DNA from 2 places in the Variovorax sp. 54 genome. Region 1 is predicted to be linked to the other one. Evidence: riboswitches for the same ligand, from Rfam matches in the RefSeq annotation. Region 1 holds a riboswitch; the other holds the start of a gene.
What was found. Region 1 has a riboswitch for S-adenosylhomocysteine ahead of ahcY (adenosylhomocysteinase). Riboswitches for the same ligand answer to the same signal wherever they lie in the genome.
Positions count from the first base shown of each region.

Region 2: linked by a shared signal. The riboswitch ahead of metH (methionine synthase) and the one ahead of ahcY (adenosylhomocysteinase) in region 1 are both predicted to bind S-adenosylhomocysteine.

Region 1 covers NZ_PEFF01000001.1:2,464,892-2,473,691, reverse strand. The annotation lists gene CLU95_RS11355 (alpha/beta fold hydrolase) at 1-394, opposite strand, end outside; gene CLU95_RS11350 (hypothetical protein) at 391-831, opposite strand; gene CLU95_RS11345 (alpha/beta fold hydrolase) at 875-1,804, opposite strand; gene phaP (TIGR01841 family phasin) at 1,827-2,324, opposite strand; S-adenosyl-L-homocysteine riboswitch at 2,566-2,634, shown strand; gene ahcY (adenosylhomocysteinase) at 2,700-4,139, shown strand; gene CLU95_RS11330 (TlyA family RNA methyltransferase) at 4,145-4,981, shown strand; gene metF (methylenetetrahydrofolate reductase [NAD(P)H]) at 4,992-5,816, shown strand; gene CLU95_RS11320 (septal ring lytic transglycosylase RlpA family protein) at 5,870-6,508, shown strand; gene CLU95_RS11315 (23S rRNA (adenine(2030)-N(6))-methyltransferase RlmJ) at 6,519-7,478, opposite strand; gene CLU95_RS30870 (hypothetical protein) at 7,665-8,264, shown strand; gene CLU95_RS11305 (S1C family serine protease) at 8,261-8,800, shown strand, end outside.
Region 2 covers NZ_PEFF01000001.1:3,461,871-3,470,670, reverse strand. The annotation lists gene CLU95_RS16115 (ArnT family glycosyltransferase) at 1-838, opposite strand, end outside; gene metH (methionine synthase) at 938-3,700, opposite strand; S-adenosyl-L-homocysteine riboswitch at 3,723-3,798, opposite strand; gene CLU95_RS16105 (esterase/lipase family protein) at 3,932-4,987, shown strand; gene CLU95_RS16100 (lipase secretion chaperone) at 4,999-5,910, shown strand; gene CLU95_RS16095 (PACE efflux transporter) at 5,932-6,369, opposite strand; gene CLU95_RS16090 (LysR family transcriptional regulator) at 6,479-7,399, shown strand; gene CLU95_RS16085 (SH3 domain-containing protein) at 7,409-8,182, opposite strand; gene CLU95_RS16080 (homocysteine S-methyltransferase family protein) at 8,261-8,800, opposite strand, start outside.

The DNA.
Region 1 (8,800 bases):
GGCGGATCGAATCGGGAATGAAGTCGAGCACGTAGTCTTCGATGCGCAGGCGCTTCTCGTCGGGGCGCGGCGCGTTCCAGTCCATCACGTAGACGTCGTAGCCCTTGAGCAGCAAATACTCGACCATGCTCTGGCCCGGCGCGAGGTCGAAGATGTAGGCGCGGTTGGTGGTGGCCATCACCATGAGCACCGGCACGCGGTAGATCTCGTCGACCATCGGGCGGTAGTGGTACAGGCTCAGCGTGCCGCGCCGGTGGATCTCGTCCTTGGGCGTGAGGCCGACGGCGGGCGCGGTCGAGGTCAGGAAGTCCAGCCCCTTGATGTTGCGCTGGATGGTGCGCTCGATCTCGCCGCGGATGTCGGGCAGCTGGAAGGTGTCGGGCGGCGCGCTCATGGGCGGCGCTTTCCGGCGGGGCGTTTCTTCGGGGCGGCGGCCTTGGCGGCCGGTGCAGGCGTCGCCGCCGCGGGCGGTTGTTTGGTGCGACGTGGCCGGGCTGGCGCTGTTGCGGCATCGCCGGTCCGTGTGGCAGGCCCGGCCCCGCCTTCCAGCGCACGGCGAATACCAGCCAGGTGGTCGTCGATGCGGTGCAACTGCTCACCCAATGCCTGCAGGTCGCCGCGTGTCGGCAGGTTCAGCAGCGTGAGGTAGCGCGCCATCAGGTCGCCCAGCGCCTTCTGCGCGGTGAGCGAGGCGTTCATGCCGCCGTGCATGCCCTGCCGGAACGGGTCCGAGGCCATGGTTTCGTTGGCGAATTCGTTGGTGCTTTTTTCCCACTGGGCCGTGAGCTCGCGCCACATGGCCATGGGATCGAGGGACGGAAACTGACTCATCAAAACACCTCCGTCTGGGTCTGTTGTCGTGTTTGTTTTTTCTTCAGTGATCGTCGCGTCGCGCCGCCTGCGCGGTGTGCGCCGCAATCGCCTCGGTGATCTGCGGCCACATCGATATCGGCAGCGCGTGGCCCATGCGCGGAATGCGCAGCAGCTTCGCGCCGGGAATGGCCTCGGCCACGTCGATGCCGCAGGCCACGGGCACCAGCGGATCGACGTCGCCGTGGATCACCAGCGTGGGCACCTGCACCGCGCGCAGCGCCGGCTTGCGGTTGCCCGACGCGAACACCGCCGCCAGCTGGCGCGCCACGCCGCCCGGGTTGAGGCCGCGCAGAAAGGCGAGCTGCGCGCGCTCGGCATCGCGGGCCTCGTCGAGCGGAAAGGCGTCGGGCCCGCGCAGCACGCGCCACACCTTCGCGTGGTGCGGCAGGTAGGCCTCGAAGCTGGTCGGCGTGGGCGCGAACAGCACCGCCAGCGCCTCGGGCGTGGGCGGCGGCAGGGCCGGATCGCCGGTGCTCGACATGATGCTGGTGAGCGAACGCATCCGGCCCGGGTGATGAATGGCCATCTCCTGACCGATGGCTCCGCCCATCGACGCCCCCACGATGTGAGCGCGCGCGATGCCCAGCGCGTCGAGCAGGCCGGCGCAGTCGTCGGCCATGTCGCGCAGCGTGTAGGGCACCTGCAGCGGCCGGCCCGCCATGGCCTGCAGCATCAGCGCCTGGATGTCGGGCACGCCGGCGTGCGGCAGGTGGGTGGAGTGGCCGATGTCGCGGTTGTCGAAGCGGATCACGTGGTGCCCGCCGGCCTGCGCCAGGCCGGCGCAGAACGCGTCGTCCCAGGCGACCATCTGGGCGCCGAGGCCCATGACCAGCAGCAGCGGCGGCGCCTCGGGGTCGCCGAAGCTGTCCCAGGCCAGTTCGATGCCGTTGGCGCGGGTGCGCCGTTCGGTGCGGGGTGGGACGGCGGTCATGCGGGGCGCTGTTTGCGTTGCGTTACTTGCGCTGCAGCAGCTTCGTGACCTCGTCCACGTTGGACTGGATGCGCTGGCGCACCACGTCAAAGGCATCGGCCTGCGACTTGGCGGCCAGGGTGGCCAGCTCCTTGATGTCGTCGACGGCGCGCTGGAACGACTGGCGGCCCAGCTCGTCGAGCTTGGCGAGGTTTTCCTTCGGGTCCTTGCCGGGCATCGCCTTGGCGGCGGTCTGCCATTCGCCGATGGCCGTCTTGATCATCTCGGTCTGTCGCTGCACCACGGTCTGCAGGCCCTGGTAAGACTTTTCGTTGGCCTGCATCAGCGCCTGCAGGTCCTTGCGCCCGCTGTCGAGCAGCTTGCCGGCGCCGCCGGTGAGGTTCAGGTTCTGCAGGCGCTCGGCCATGCCCTTGAGGTTCTTCATCGGATCGAGCATGTCCGCGGCGGACGGCGCCGCCTGCTTCGTGCCGGCGCTGGTGGCGGTGGTTTTGTTCGCGGCGGCTTTCTTGGCAGTGGCCATGGTGCGGAATCTCCTGTGTCGGGTGATGAAAACAATCGAACGGGTGGATGCAGGCAGCGGCCGGGCGGCCGGGGCCCGCCGCCACGATACGCCGGGCCGGCGTGGCTCAGGGCGGTCGAAGCGCGGATTTGCCTGCGGAGTTTCCCGAGGTGGCCCATGCGACGCCGAAGCCGCCCGCGCTTTCCGTGATGTGGGATGTCCCGGTCGATTGGCGGGCGGAACGGCCGCGACTACAATCCGGCGCTCCGAGGAGCGTTGCAGCGCCGTCAGGCGTGAGGCTCGGACCACATCGCAACCACGCTCATCCGCTGTTCTCGCGGTGAGTTTTTCTTCCCCGTACGCAGTGGCATCTTTCAAACCAGTTTTGGAGTTCTCATGAGCGCTGTACTCAAGCCCACCCCCGTCTCGACCGCCGACCAGGCGATTGCCGACCTGTCCCTTGCCGCCTGGGGCCGCAAGGAAATCCGCATCGCGGAAACCGAGATGCCCGGCCTCATGGCCATCCGTGAAGAGTTCTCGAAGGGCCAGGCCCTCAAGGGCGCGCGCATCACGGGCTCGCTGCACATGACGATCCAGACGGCCGTGCTCATCGAGACGCTGCAAGCCCTGGGCGCCGAAGTGCGCTGGGCCTCGTGCAACATCTTCTCGACGCAAGACCACGCCGCCGCCGCCATCGCCGCCGCCGGCACGCCGGTGTTCGCCATCAAGGGCGAGTCGCTGAAGGACTACTGGGACTACACCCACGCCATCTTCGACTTCGGCCCCAAGGGCTCGAAGGGCGAAGGCCCGAACATGATCCTGGACGACGGCGGCGACGCCACGCTGCTCATGCACCTGGGCCAGCGCGCGGAGAAGGATCTGGGCGTGCTCGCCAACCCGACCAGCGAAGAAGAACGCATTCTTTACGCCGCCATCAAGGCCAAGCTGGCCGTGGACGACACCTGGTACACCCGCAAGTCCGCTGAAATCATCGGCGTGACCGAAGAGACGACCACCGGCGTGCACCGCCTGAACGAGATGAGCGCCAAGGGCACGCTGCTGTTCCGCGCCATCAACGTGAACGACTCGGTCACCAAGAGCAAGTTCGACAACCTGTACGGTTGCCGCGAATCGCTGGTCGACGGCATCAAGCGCGCAACCGACGTGATGATCGCCGGCAAGGTGGCCTGCGTGGCCGGCTACGGCGACGTGGGCAAGGGCTCGGCCCAGGCCCTGCGCGCACTGAGCGCCCAGGTGTGGGTGACTGAAATCGACCCGATCAACGCCCTGCAAGCTGCCATGGAAGGCTACAAGGTCGTGACCATGGAGTACGCCGCCGACAAGGCCGACATCTTTGTGACGACCACGGGCAACAAGGACGTCATCACGCACGACACGATGGCGAAGATGAAGGACCAGGCCATCGTCTGCAACATCGGCCACTTCGACAACGAGATCGACGTTGCGTCGATCGAGAAGTACGAGTGGGAAGAAATCAAGCCGCAGGTCGATCACATCACCTTCCCGGACGGCAAGAAGATCATCCTGCTGGCCAAGGGCCGCCTTGTGAACCTGGGCTGCGGCACGGGCCACCCGAGCTTCGTGATGTCGTCGTCGTTCGCCAACCAGACCATCGCCCAGATCGAGCTGTTCACCAAGCCCGACGCCTACCAGGTGGGCAAGGTCTACGTGCTGCCCAAGCACCTGGACGAGAAGGTCGCGCGCCTGCACCTGAAGAAGGTCGGCGCCATGCTCACCGAGCTGACCGACGCCCAGGCCGCCTACATCGGCGTGAGCAAGAACGGCCCTTACAAGCCGGACACCTACCGTTATTGATCCGCGTGCGCGCCGATCAACTGTTGGTAGAGCGCGGCATGGCCGCCTCGCGTTCGCAAGCTGTCCGGCTCATCGCCGGCGGCATGCGCTGGCGTGACGCGGGCACGAGCGACGCGTGGCGCAATGTCGTCAAGAACAAGGACGAAGTGCCCGAATCGGCCGAGCTCGAACTCGCCGACGCCGCCGAGGCACGCTACGTGTCGCGCGGGGGCCTCAAGCTCGAAGGCGCGCTGAAGGTCAGCGGCGTCGACCCGACAGGCAAGCTCTGCCTGGACGTCGGCCAGTCGACCGGCGGCTTCACCGACTGCCTGCTGCAGCACGGCGCCGCCAAGGTGGTGGGCATCGATGTGGGCCACGGGCAGCTGCATCCGCGCATGCGCGAGGACGAGCGCGTGGTCGCCATCGAAGGCGTCAATGCGCGGGCGTTGTCGCCGGCCGATCTGCAGGTGAATGAGGGTGAAGACGAGGACGCCGAAGTCGGTGAAGTCGACGAAGCGATCGAAGCCCCGGCCGAGCCGCGCTTCGACCTCATCGTCGGCGACCTGTCGTTCATCTCGCTCACGCTGGTGATGCCGGCCGTGGTGCAGTTCCTGGCCGACGACGGCCAGTTGCTGATGCTGGTCAAGCCGCAGTTCGAGCTGCAGCCCGGCCAGGTCGGCAAGGGCGGCATCGTGCGCGACGAGGCGATGTACGCGGTGGTCGAGAAGCGCCTGCACGACGCCTGCGCGGCGCTCGAGCTGAAGGTGCTGCGCTGGTTCGACAGCCCGATCGCCGGGGGCGACGGCAACCGCGAGTTTTTCATTCACGCCGTTCGTGCTGCCAAGGCCGGCGACGGTTCCTAAGGAGACGCAGGTGCGCCTTCCGCTGAGTTTCGAATTCTTCCCGACCAAGACGCCCGAAGGCGCGGTCAAGCTGCGCGCCGTGCGCCAGCAGCTCTATGTGCGCAAGCCGCAGTTCTGCTCGGTCACCTACGGCGCGGGCGGCTCCACGCACCAGGGCACCTTCGGTGCGGTGCAGGAGATCCTGGCCGAGGGCGTGGACGCTGCCAGCCACTTCTCGTGCATCGGCGCCACGCGCGCCACCGTGCGCGAGCAGCTGGCCGAGCTGAAGGCCATGGGCGTGAAGCGCCTCGTCGCGCTGCGCGGCGACCTGCCCAGTGGCTACGGCATCGGCGGCGAGTTCCAGTACGCGAGCGACCTGGTCGCCTTCATCCGCGAAGAGACCGGTCGCGACTTCCACATCGAGGTGGCCTGCTACCCCGAGATTCATCCGCAGGCGCGCTCGCCCGAAGCCGACCTGCAGGCCTTCGCCACCAAGATGAAGGCGGGGGCCGACTCGGCCATCACGCAGTATTTCTTCAGCCCCGAGGCCTACTTCCGCTTCGTCGACGACGCGCGCAAGCTGGGGCTCGACACGCCGATCGTGCCGGGCATCATGCCCATCACGAGCTCGACGCAGCTCATGCGTTTTTCGGATGCTTGCGGCGCCGAGATTCCGCGCTGGATTCGCCTGCGACTGCAGGGCTTCGGCGACGACACGGCCTCGATCAAGGCCTTCGGCCTGGACGTGGTGACCGAGCTGTGCGCGCGCCTGCAAGCGGGCGGCGCACCCGCGATCCACTTCTACACGATGAACCAGTCGGCGGCCACGCTGGCCATCCTGGAGCGCCTGGATTGAGAGGGCTGCGCGCGGTCGCCGTCGCGGTCTCCTGCGTGCTCGCAGGGTGCACCATGCCGCCTGCCACGCAGGACAAGGACGCGGACACCGCCGCCACGCCGGCGGCGTCCGGCAAGCGGCTGCAGCCGCTCGGACGCGGCCTGGCCGTGCCGCCCGGTGCCGCCCCGCGCTCGGCCGTGCCGTCGGTGCGCTACGACCTCGCGGTGTCGGGCACCGGCGAGTCGCTCGACGATGGCGTGCCTGGCGATGAACCGCGCGAGATCTTCGAGCGTGGCGGGGCCTCGTGGTACGGCATCCAGTTCCACCAGCGCAAGACTGCCAACGGCGAGCGCTTCGACATGGGCGCCATGACGGCGGCCCACAAGACGCTGCCCTTCAACACGCGCGTGTGCGTGCGCAGCCTGGTCAACGGCAGCGAGGTGCTGGTGCGCGTCAACGACCGCGGGCCCTTCACGCCGGGCCGCATCATCGATTTGAGCCGCGCCGCGGCCGACCGCATCGGCCTCACGAGCATGGGCATCAAGCAGGTGGCGCTGTCGGTCATCGACCGCGAAGGCATGCGCTGCGGCGGTCAGGCCGTGGCGGCAGACGATCTGCAGCCCGCGCTGCTGCCCGAGGCGCCGACGTCGCGCGTGCGTGCGCCGGCACCTGCCCGCAAACGGGCGGCCGTGCCGCCGCGCAAGCGCCGCTGAGCGGCCTGCCTCAGCCGCCGCTCTCGAGCGAGTAGGCGGCGTTGCGGTCTTGCGCCAGGCGCTCGGCCAGCTGCGGCAGCGCCTCGGCCAGTTGCGCCTTCAGCGTGTAGGGCGGGTTGATCAAAAACATCCCGCTCGCCGGCAGGCCCGGGCGCTGCGTTTCGCCCGACGAGGCGTCCTTCGTGATCTTGCTCGACTTGACCGTCAGCGTGGCGTGCAGCCACGACTTGCCGGCCTTGGTCGCCATCGTCTTCAGGCGGCGCGGCAGGTCGTGCGCCTCGGGGCGCGGAATGATCGGGTACCAGACCGCATACGTGCCGGTGGCGAAGCGCTTGAGCGCCTCGGCCGCGAAGTCGAGCACGCGGCCGTAGTCGGTCTTCATTTCGTAGCTCGGGTCCATCAGCACCAGCGCGCGGCGCGAGGGCGGCGGCAGGAACTTGGTGGCGCTGCCGAAGCCGTCTTCGGTCAACACGGCGATCTGCCGGCCGGCTTCGAGCTGCGCGATGTTGGCGCCGAGCGTGCGCGAATCGGTCGGGTGCAGCTCGAACAGCTTGAGCTTGTCGTGGTCGCGCAGCAGGTGCTGCACGATGAACGGCGAGCCGGGGTAGACGCGGGCGCCGCCCTTGGGGTTGAAGTCGTGGATCACGCTGAGGTAGCGGGCGATGGCTTCGGCGACCGGCTTCTCTTCAGCGGGGGCTGCGGCCTTCTTCGCTGCCGATTTCGCGGCGGGGGCGGGCGTTTCGGCCGCTTTTTTCGGCTCGGGGAAGAAGCGCAGCACGCCGTCGGCCGCTTCGCCGCTGGTGCCGGCGTAGTCGCCGTCGAGCCGGTACAGGCCGGCGCCGGCGTGGGTGTCGACGACGGTCAGCGCGGCGTCTTTTTCAAGCAGGTGGTCGAGGGTGGCAATCAGGACCGTGTGCTTGAGCACGTCGGCGTGGTTGCCGGCATGGAACGCGTGGCGGTAACTGAACATGGAATGAGACCTGAAAAAGTGAAAAAGGGAGCGCTAGACTCGCGCGGCGCTACATTGATTTACAAAACACAACGAGGGGCAGCAATGCGAGGAGCCGGATGGCGATTTTGGGGCCTGTGCGTCGGCGCGGGCGTTTTGTCTATTTTGACGGGCTGCGCCTCGGTCACCCACGGGACGACCCAGAACGTGAAGATCGAGACCCTGTCGCCCGAAGGCAAGGTGGTCGACGGAGCCCGCTGCCGGGTCTCGAACGATCGCATGGACGCCGTGGTGCGCTCCGGCCTGACCCTGCCGGTGCGGCGCTCGGGCGACAACCTGAACATCGAATGCACGCAGGCCGGCCAACCGCCGGCCCGCGGCCAGGCGATCTCGCGCGCCAACGTGGGTCTGGTCGGCAACGTGATGATCGGCGGCCTGATCGGCGTGGCGATCGATTCGGGCACCGGCGCAGGCTTCAACTACCCGAGCTGGATCCGGCTGATCTTCGGCGAGGTGCGCAGTTTCGACCGCACCGCGCAGACCGGCGACGAGGCGACGGTCGGCATGAAAACCGGCACGACCGAGATGGCGGCCGCGCCGGCGCCGAAGACCGCCGCAGCACCTGTGCCTGTGCCCGCGCCAGCACCGGCCGTGGTGGCGCCTGCGCCTCCTCCTTCTTCTCTTCTTCCTCCCGTGGCGGTCGCACCGGCCGCTCCAGCGCGCCCCGCGCCTGCAGCACCGTCCGCGGCGCCTGATGCCCGCGTCTCGATGGACGACCTGCGCGGCCTGCTGCCTGCCAAGCCGTGAAGCCGGTCTGGACGAACCCCGCGCCGTGGCTGTGTGCCGCAGGCGCCTTGCTGGCCGCCGGCCACGCCGCCGCACTGGAGCCTGACGCCCTGTTCGCCAAGCTGACGGGCAGCGTCTGGGCTGTGCGCACCTTCGACGCGCAGGAGCGCCCGCTGCGCGCCGGCAGCGCCGTGGTGATCGCGCCCGGGCGCCTCGTCACCAACTGCCACGTGCTCGCCAAGGCCAGCAATTTCGTGGTCAAGCGCGACAACGTCACCTACGGCGCCACGCTTGAGTACCCGGACCCGGGGCGCGACCTGTGCCAGATCAAGGTCGCCAACTTCACGGCCACCCCGGTGACCCTGGCGCCCGCCGGCGGCGCGCGCGTCGGCCAGCGCGTGTACGCCATCGGCAACCCGCGCGGGCTGGAAAACACGCTGAGCGAAGGCCTCTTGTCGGGCCTGCGCGGCGGCGACGGCGAGGCGCGGCTGCTGCAGACCACGGCGGCCATCGCCCCCGGGTCGAGCGGCGGCGGGCTGTTCGACAGCGACGGCCGC
Region 2 (8,800 bases), 1.0 Mb from region 1:
GCTCGTGGCGCACCACGAACAGCGCCACCAGCGGCAGGAAGATCAGCGCCTGGTACTTGGAGCCCGCTGCCACGCCGAGGCAGAACGCCGCCAGCGACAGCCAGCGCGTGCCGTCGCGCAAAGGCTCGGATTCGCGCCACCACCACAGCGCCACGAAGGCCGACAGCACGAACAGCGCCACGCCCATGTCGATCAGCGCGTTGGCGTAGTCGCCCATGCCCAGCCAGATGGCCGCGCCGATGCAGGCAGTGAGCCGGTTGGCGTGCAGGATGCCGATGCGGAAGATCATCAGCACCGACAGCGCACCCGCCAGGGCATTGAGGAAGTGCGGCAGCACGTCGTCGCCCACCTGCAGTGCGGCGGCATACAGCAGGTTGTAGTTGTACGGGAACCAGGGGTAGCGCAGCCAGTCGTGGATGCCCAGCGTGCCCTGCTGCGCCACGAGGCGTGCATAGGGCAGGTGGTACATCAGCTCGTCGAAGGCGGCCGGCGGCGCGAGCGGCGCCACCAGCGCGGGCAGCGCGACCAGCGCCAGCGCGATGGCGGCGATGCGTTCGAAGCGGCTCCATGGCGGGGCGACGGGCGCGGCTGCGCGCAGCGCGCGCACGTCGGCACGCCAGCCGCGCCACTGCCACGCGGCGGCCACGACGCCCGCGCCGACCAGGCCCAGCGTGGCCTCGCGGCGGAAGAGTCCGAAGATGGCCAGCGCCTGGAAGGCACAGATGTAGAGGCCGACACCGAGCGCGGCCGCCATGGCGGCTTCGAGCCAGGCGTCGCGGCGCGACGGGGGACGCAGGCGCGCGAGCACCGCGCGGCCGGCACCCCAGCAGGCGATCACGAAGATCGCGAACTGGGCGTAGTGCGCGGCGGCAAAGATCAGCTTCTGAATATCAACTCCCGTGGCCGGTCACACCGGTGGGCCGGCCGACCGGCAGGTTCAAAGGTTCGGCGCGAGCAGGCGCTCGAGCTCCGCTTCGCTCGTGTGGCGCCGCGCCGCCTGGTCCTGCAACTGGTCGTGCCCGATCTTGCCGACGTTGAAGTACGTCGCATCGGGGTGACCGAGGTAGAAGCCGCTCACGCTGGCGGCGGGCATCATAGCGAGGCTCTCCGTCAGGGTCATGCCAATGTCCGCGCAGTTCAGAAGGTCGAACATCGGGCCCTTCACGCTGTGGTCGGGGCAGGCCGGGTAGCCGGGCGCGGGTCGGATGCCGCGGTACTTCTCGGCAATCATGTCGTCGTTGCTCAGGCCTTCGCCGCTCGCGTAGCCCCACAGGTCGGTGCGCACGCGGTGGTGCAGCGCCTCGGCAAAGGCCTCGGCCAGCCGGTCGGCCAGGGCCTTGAGCATGATGGCCGAGTAGTCGTCGAGGTCGTCCATGAAGAACTTCTCTTTCTTCTCGACACCCAGGCCGGCCGTGACGGCGAACACGCCGACGTAGTCCTTCACGCCGCTGTCCTTCGGCGCGACGAAGTCGGCCAGGCAGCGGCTGGGGCGCATCACGCCGTCGATCATCTGCTTCTCGGTCTGCTGGCGCATGCCGTACCAGGTGAGCGCCACTTCGCTGCGCGTCTCGTCGGTGTACAGCTCGATGTCGTCGTCGTTCACGGTGTTGGCGGGCCAGAAGCCGACCACGCCGCTGGCGCTGAGCCAGCGCCCTTCGATGAGGCGCTTGAGCATGCGCTGGCCGTCGGCGTACACGCGCACGGCCTCGGTGCCGACCACGTCGTCTTTCAGGATGGCGGGGAACGGGCCGGCCAGGTCCCAGGTCTGGAAGAACGGGCCCCAGTCGATGTACTTGGCCAGCTCGGTGAGGTCGAAGTTCTTGAACACGCGACGGCCGATGAACTTGGGCACCGTGGGCACGAACTGCGTGAAGTCGACCGGCGTCTTGTTGGCGCGCGCCTTGGCCAGCGGCCACATCGGCACCTGCTTCTTGTTGGCGTGCTGCGTGCGCACCTTGGCGTAGTCGGCGTTGATCTCGTCGATGTACGCGGTGGCCTGGTCGGAGAGCAGGCTCTGCGCCACGCTCACGCTGCGCGAGGCGTCGGGCACGTAGACCACGGGGCCTTCGTAGTGCGGCGCGATCTTCACGGCCGTGTGCACGCGGCTGGTGGTGGCGCCGCCGATGAGCAGCGGGATCTTCTTGATGCGGAAGTGGTCGTCGCGCTGCATTTCGCCGGCCACGTACTGCATTTCTTCGAGGCTCGGCGTGATGAGGCCCGACAGGCCCACGATGTCCGCGCCCTCGACCTTCGCCTTGGCCAGGATTTCGTGGCACGGGACCATCACGCCCATGTTCACCACTTCGAAGTTGTTGCACTGGAGCACGACGGTGACGATGTTCTTGCCGATGTCGTGCACGTCGCCCTTCACCGTGGCGATGATGATCTTTCCCTTGGTGCGCACGTCGCGGCCGGCGGCTTCGTCGCGCAGCTTTTCGGCTTCGATGTAGGGCAGCAGGTGGGCCACGGCCGACTTCATGACGCGTGCCGACTTGACCACCTGCGGCAGGAACATCTTGCCGGCGCCGAACAGGTCGCCCACGATGTTCATGCCGTCCATGAGCGGGCCTTCGATCACGTGCAGCGGACGGCCGCCCTTGGCCAGGATCTGCTGGTAGGCCTCTTCGGTGTCCTCGACGATGAAGTCGGTGATGCCGTGCACCATGGCATGCGAGAGGCGCTGGTTGACGTGCACGAAGTTCTCGGGCGTGCCGCGCCATTCGAGGCGCTTGCTTTCGTCCTTGGCGCCGCTCTTGGCGGTTTCGGCCACTTCGACCAGGCGCTCGCCGGCATCAGGACGGCGGTTCAGCACCACGTCTTCCACGCGCTCGCGCAGCGTGGGCTCCAGGTCGTCGTACACGCCGACCATGCCGGCGTTGACGATGCCCATGTCCATGCCCGCCTGGATCGCGTGGTACAGGAACACGGTGTGGATCGCTTCGCGCATCGGGTCGTTGCCGCGGAAGCTGAAGCTCACGTTGCTCACGCCGCCCGACACCTTGGCGCCCGGCAGGTTCTGCTTGATCCAGCGCACGGCGTTGATGAAGTCGACCGCGTAGTTGTCGTGCTCCTCGATGCCGGTGGCAATGGCGAAGATGTTCGGGTCGAAGATGATGTCTTCGGGCGGAAAGCCCACCTCGTCGACCAACACGCGGTAGGCGCGCTCGCAGATCTCGATCTTGCGTGCGTAGGTGTCGGCCTGGCCCTTCTCGTCGAAGGCCATGACCACCGCAGCGGCGCCGTAGCGCTTGACCAGCTTGGCCTCGTGCTTGAACTTGTCGACGCCCTCCTTCATGGAGATGGAGTTGACGATGCCCTTGCCCTGGATGCAGCGCAGGCCGGCCTCGATGACGTCCCACTTCGAGCTGTCGACCATCACCGGCACGCGCGCGATGTCGGGCTCGCTGGCAATGAGGTTCAGGAAGCGGACCATGGCGACCTTGCTGTCCAGCATGGCCTCGTCCATGTTGATGTCGATGACCTGCGCGCCGTTCTCGACCTGCTGGCGCGCGACGGCCAGGGCGTCCTCGAACTGGCCGTTGAGGATCATCCGCGCGAAGGCCTTGGAGCCGGTGACGTTGGTGCGCTCGCCGATGTTGACGAACAGCGTCCCTGCGCCGATGGCGACCGGCTCGAGGCCGGACAGCTTCATGGGAGGGGGAGCAACGGGAGCGGAAACGGATGCGGGAATCTGGGACATGGCCTCACCTGCGGAAGAGTCGAACAGGCGAGCGTCGTTGTCGCCCCAAGCCTGACGATTCGCCTCTGTGGCGAACCGCTGCAACGCTCCTTGGGAAGTCGCGCATTTTAGGTCGATTCGATTGCGCCCTGGGAAAACCCCAGTTTTCATTCCTGCACGTGTCAACAGAATGCGCCCACCGTTTCCGAACGAACGTTCGTGTTTTTAACCAAACGTAAGGGAGAGCGCCAGATGGCCAGGAAGTCGATTGTCCGGTTGCAGCATGCAGCCACCCCGATGCGCGCCGTGGCCTTGAGCTGCGGTCTCCTGGCCGCAGCGGCCCTCACCACGCTGGCACCACCTGCGCAGGCCGCTGTCGGCGACACCGCGACGCGGGTCGAGGCCCGCGTCACCTCCGACACGGCGAAGACCCGCTACCCGATCGTGCTGGTCCACGGCCTGCTCGGCTTCGACAACCTGTTGGGCGTCGACTACTTCTACGACATCCCCGGCAAGCTGGCCGGCGCGGGCGCCAAGGTGTACGTGGCGCAGGTGTCGGGCACCAACACTTCCGAGATCCGCGGCGAGCAGCTGCTGCAGGAGCTCAAGACGATCCGCGCGCTCGAGCGGAACCCCACGCTCAAGTTCAACCTCATCGGCCATTCGCAGGGCTCGCCCACGGTGCGCTACGTGGCGGCGGTGGCACCCGACATGGTGGCGTCGGTCACGTCGGTCGGCGGCGCCAACGGCGGCTCCAAAGTGGCCGACCTGCTGGCCAAGCTGCCCGAAGGCGGCATCGCCCAGACCCTGGTGGTGAAGGCCATCGGCCTGCTGACGGGGATGATCGGTTTTCTCTCGGGCAAGGACCCGAGCCAGCTGCCCGAAGTGCCGCTGAACGCGCTGGCCTCGCTCACCACGGCGGGCGGCGCGGCCTTCGACGCCAAGTTCCCGCAGGGCCGGCCCGCCGCGGGCTCGTCGTGCGACGTGAAGAGCGGCGCGGCCGTGGCCAACGGCGTGCGCTACTACTCGTGGTCGGGCGTGTCGACCAGCTTCAACCTGTTCGACCCGAGCGACGCGGCGCTGTCGACGCTGGGCGGCCTGTTCTTCTTCGGTGAAGCCAACGACGGCCTGCTCGCGGTCTGCACCACGCGCCTGGGCACCCACCTGGGCGACTACCGCCAGAACCACCTGGACGAGGTCAACCAGGCCTTCGGCAACACCTACGGCAGCCAGTTCCCGTACTACGAGAAGAAGCCGCCGGAGCTGTTCAGGGAACAGGCCGCGCGACTCAAGAGCGCGGGGCTCTGAGGACGCAGCGCATGCGCGGTGTGGCGTTGACGCTCGGCGCGGTCGCGCTGGTGGCCGTGGGGACCGGCTGGCTGGCGCTGGGCCCCGATGCGGGCGATGCGCCACGGGCCGCCGCGCCCGCAGCAGCGACCGCGACCGCCGCACCGTCTCCCGCGCCACGCCCGGCCTCCACCGCCGCGGCCCCCGACGCCCTCCTCACCAGCGACCTCATCACCCTCTTCGACCAGGTGCTCGCCGAAGCACAGGCCGACAGCAAGGCCACGCTGATGGCCCGCGCGCCCGCCCTGCTGGCCAAGCACCTGCGCGAAGACTGGCGCGTGCGCGCGCTGGGCCTGCTGGAGCGCTATGTCGACATGCAGGAAGCCCTGCGCACCCTGCAGCCGCCCGCGCCCGGCGACCCGGCCTTCCTGCGGCGCAGCCTGGAGGCGCGCGAGGTGGTGCGCCGGCAGTTCTTCGCGCCCGAGGAAATCGAAGGCCTGTTCGGCGACCAGATCCGGCAGGACCAGTTCATGGCCGAGAAGATGGAACTGCTGTCCAACCCCGGCCTCACGCCCGAGCAGCGCGCGGCGGCGCTGGCGCAAAGCGAGCAGGCCTGGCTGTCGCCCGCGCAGCGCGAGGTGCGCAAGGACGCGGTGGCCCACCTCGACGTGATGCGCCAGACCGAGGCGCTGCAGGCGCGCGGCGCGAGCCCCCAGGAGCGCTTTGCCGCGCGCAGCGAGGCCTACGGCTACGAGGTGGCGCGCGGCCTGGCCACGCTCGACCAGGAAACCCAGGAATGGAACGCCCGACTCGACCGCTACGCCAGCGCCCCCGAAGCCGAGCGGGCCCAGCTGCGCGAGACGCTCTTCAACGAGAACGAGCGCCTGCGCCTGAGCGGTGCCCTGGCGATGCGCTCGTCCACTGCGCCCAAGCCGGCGCAATGAATCCGTTAAGTAAGCGCCGGCTTACGCAGGTTGCGCTTCGCCCATCGCCGAGGCCGGCAGGCCGAACACGCGGTCGAAGGCCCAGTTGAAGACGAAGGTGTAGACCAGGAAGAACACCACCAGGCCCAGGTCCATCACCAGCGCCTGCCAGAGCGACACGCCCAGGCCCCAGGCCAGCATCGGCACCAGGAAGGCGATCAGGCCGCCCTCGAAGCCGATGGCGTGGGCGATGCGGCGCTTCAGGCTGCGCCCGCGCACCGCCTGGCGCGACTCCCAGCGCTCGAACAGGGCGTTGAACGTCAGGTTCCAGATCACCGCGATGACCGAGGCGCCCACCGCCAACAGGCCCGAATGGCCGAGCCCCGCGTCCGACATCAGGGCCAGGCCGGCGCTGGCCGCCACGATGGCAATGCCCTCGTAGAGGGAGATGTAAACGATCCGACGCTGAATGCCCTGCATGAATTTCTCTGTCTGTGTGACTGCGATGGGTGGACTTTATTTGTGTTTGGCTGATATAAAAAGTTAACTTGTTTCAGTTTTATTGATAGATCAGACAGATCGGGGCGCCATGGCTTTCTCCAGCGACAACGTCGAGGTTTTCCTGGCCGTGATCGACCACGGCTCGTTTTCGGCCGCCGCGCGGGCGCTGCGCAAGGTGCCCTCCGCCGTGAGCATGGCCATCGCCAACCTCGAGGCCGAGCTGGCGCTGCCGCTGTTCGACCGCAGCGGCCGCGAGCCGCAGCCCACGTCGGCCGCGCGTTCGCTCGAGCCCCAGGCGCGGCTGCTCGCGGCCCAGCTGCGGCAGTTGCAGGTGCAGGCGCTGGCGCTCACGCAGGGGCTGGAAGACCGGCTCACGCTGGCCATTGCGCCCGAGCTGCTGGCCGCGCCCTGGAGCGGGCCGCTGGCCGCGCTGGCCGACGACTACCCGCTGCTGCAGGTCGAGGTGCTGGCCGCGCCGCAGGCCGACGCGCTGGCGCTGCTGCACAGCGGCCGGGCGCAGCTTGCGCTGGTGTTCGAGCGGCCCAGCCTCGACGGCCGCGAGGGCTTCCAGGAGGTCGGCAGCGACACCATGGTGGCCGTGATGGCGCCCGACCATCCCGTGCTGCAGGCGGCGGCCGGCGGGCGCCTGCGCGAGGAGCACCTCACCAACACGCGGCAGATCGTGGTCGCCGGGCGTGACCTGGGCACCAGCGACCCGCGCTTCGTGTTCGCGCGGCATGTCTGGCGCACCGACAACGCGCTGGCCGCGCTGAGCCTGATCACCGCCGGGCTGGGCTGGGGTTGGCTGCCGCGAAACTTCGCGCGGCCGCACGTGGCGGCGGGTGCGCTGGTCGAGATTCCGTTCGAGAACCTCAGCAACGGGCTCGACCTGTGGGTGGACGTGGTGTGGTCGCGCGAACGGCCGCTGGGCCTGGGCGCGCAGCGCTTCGTGGCGCTGATCGCGCGCGACCGGCAGGCGGCGGCCGGCATCGAGACGCCGGCCGTTTGAATCGTCGGTTCAGGGCCGGCCGTGGCCGTGCCCTTGACCGCCGCCGTGCCCACCACCACCGCCACCACCCCCGCCGTGCGGACGCCCTCCTCCTCCACCGCCGCCCCCACCGGGCCGGCCTCCGCCCGGATGCGGATGCGACACGCCCGGCGGCGGTCCGGGCCGGAAGCCCGGCTGTGGCCGCGGCGGGCGGAACCCCGGGTCGACGGGCGGCCGGTAACCCGGCCCACCGGGCGGACGAACGCCTGGGCCATGCGGTGGCCGGACCCCGGGCCCATGCGGCGGACGCACGCCCTGCCCCGGCGGCCAGGGCCGCGGCTGCCAGCCCGGGCGCACGGGCGGCGGCGGGCGCCAGCCTGCGATCGGCGGCGGCGGGGGCCGCTGGCCCCACCAGCGCCGGTCACCGTACCAGGGGCGGTCGCGGTAGTAGTCGGCCCAGTAGCTGCCGATCACGAAGCTCACGATGGGCACGCCGATGACCGCGCCGTAGGTGGCCAGCGGCACGCGCTGCTGCTGGTAGGCGTAGTCGAGGTTCTTCGACCAGACCCAGCCGCGCCCGCCGTCGGGCAGCACCACGTCGCACCAGCCATAGCCGCTGGTGCAGCCGACCACGTCGACCGGCTGCCCCGGCCCGAGCCGTGCCACGAGCGGGTAGTCGCCCGAGGGCCCGGCGCGCATGTTGACCGCGCCGCGCGTGAAGGCCTGCTGCGCCGCCGCCGCAAGCGGCAGCAGCAGAACGAGCGCGCCCAAGGCGGCGCGACGCAAGAAGGATGTGGCGTTCATGAGGGGCTCCTGTGCGCGCCAGCGTAGGCGCGGCACGGGGAGCCGTCAATCAGCCGAAGGCGCGCGTGGCGCCCGGCTTCAGGCAGCTTCTTTGTAGAAGCCGTTGGTGTTCAGCATGCGGCCTTTCGCAGGCGCCACCGCCGCACCGATCGCCGCGATGTGGTCCGGCGTCGTGCCGCAGCAGCCGCCCACGATGTTCACCAGCCCCTCGGCCGCGAACTCGTGCAGCAGGCGCGAGGTGACGTCGGGCGTCTCGTCGAAGCCGGTGTCGCTCATCGGGTTGGGCAGGCCGGCGTTCGGGTAGCAGCTGATGTAGGTGTCGCCCGCCACGCGCGCCAGCTCCTGGATGTAGGGGCGCATCAGCGTCGCGCCCAGCGCGCAGTTCAGGCCGATGGCCAGCGGCTGCGCATGGCGCACGCTGTGCCAGAAGGCGGTGACGGTCTGGCCGCTGAGGATGCGGCCCGAGGCGTCTGTCACGGTGCCGCTGATGATCAGCGGCAGGCGGTGCCCGCTGTTGTCGAAGTACTCGTCCACCGCGAACAGCGCGGCCTTGGCGTTGAGCGTGTCGAAGATGGTCTCGACCAGGATCACATCAGAGCCGCCTTCAACCAGCGCTTC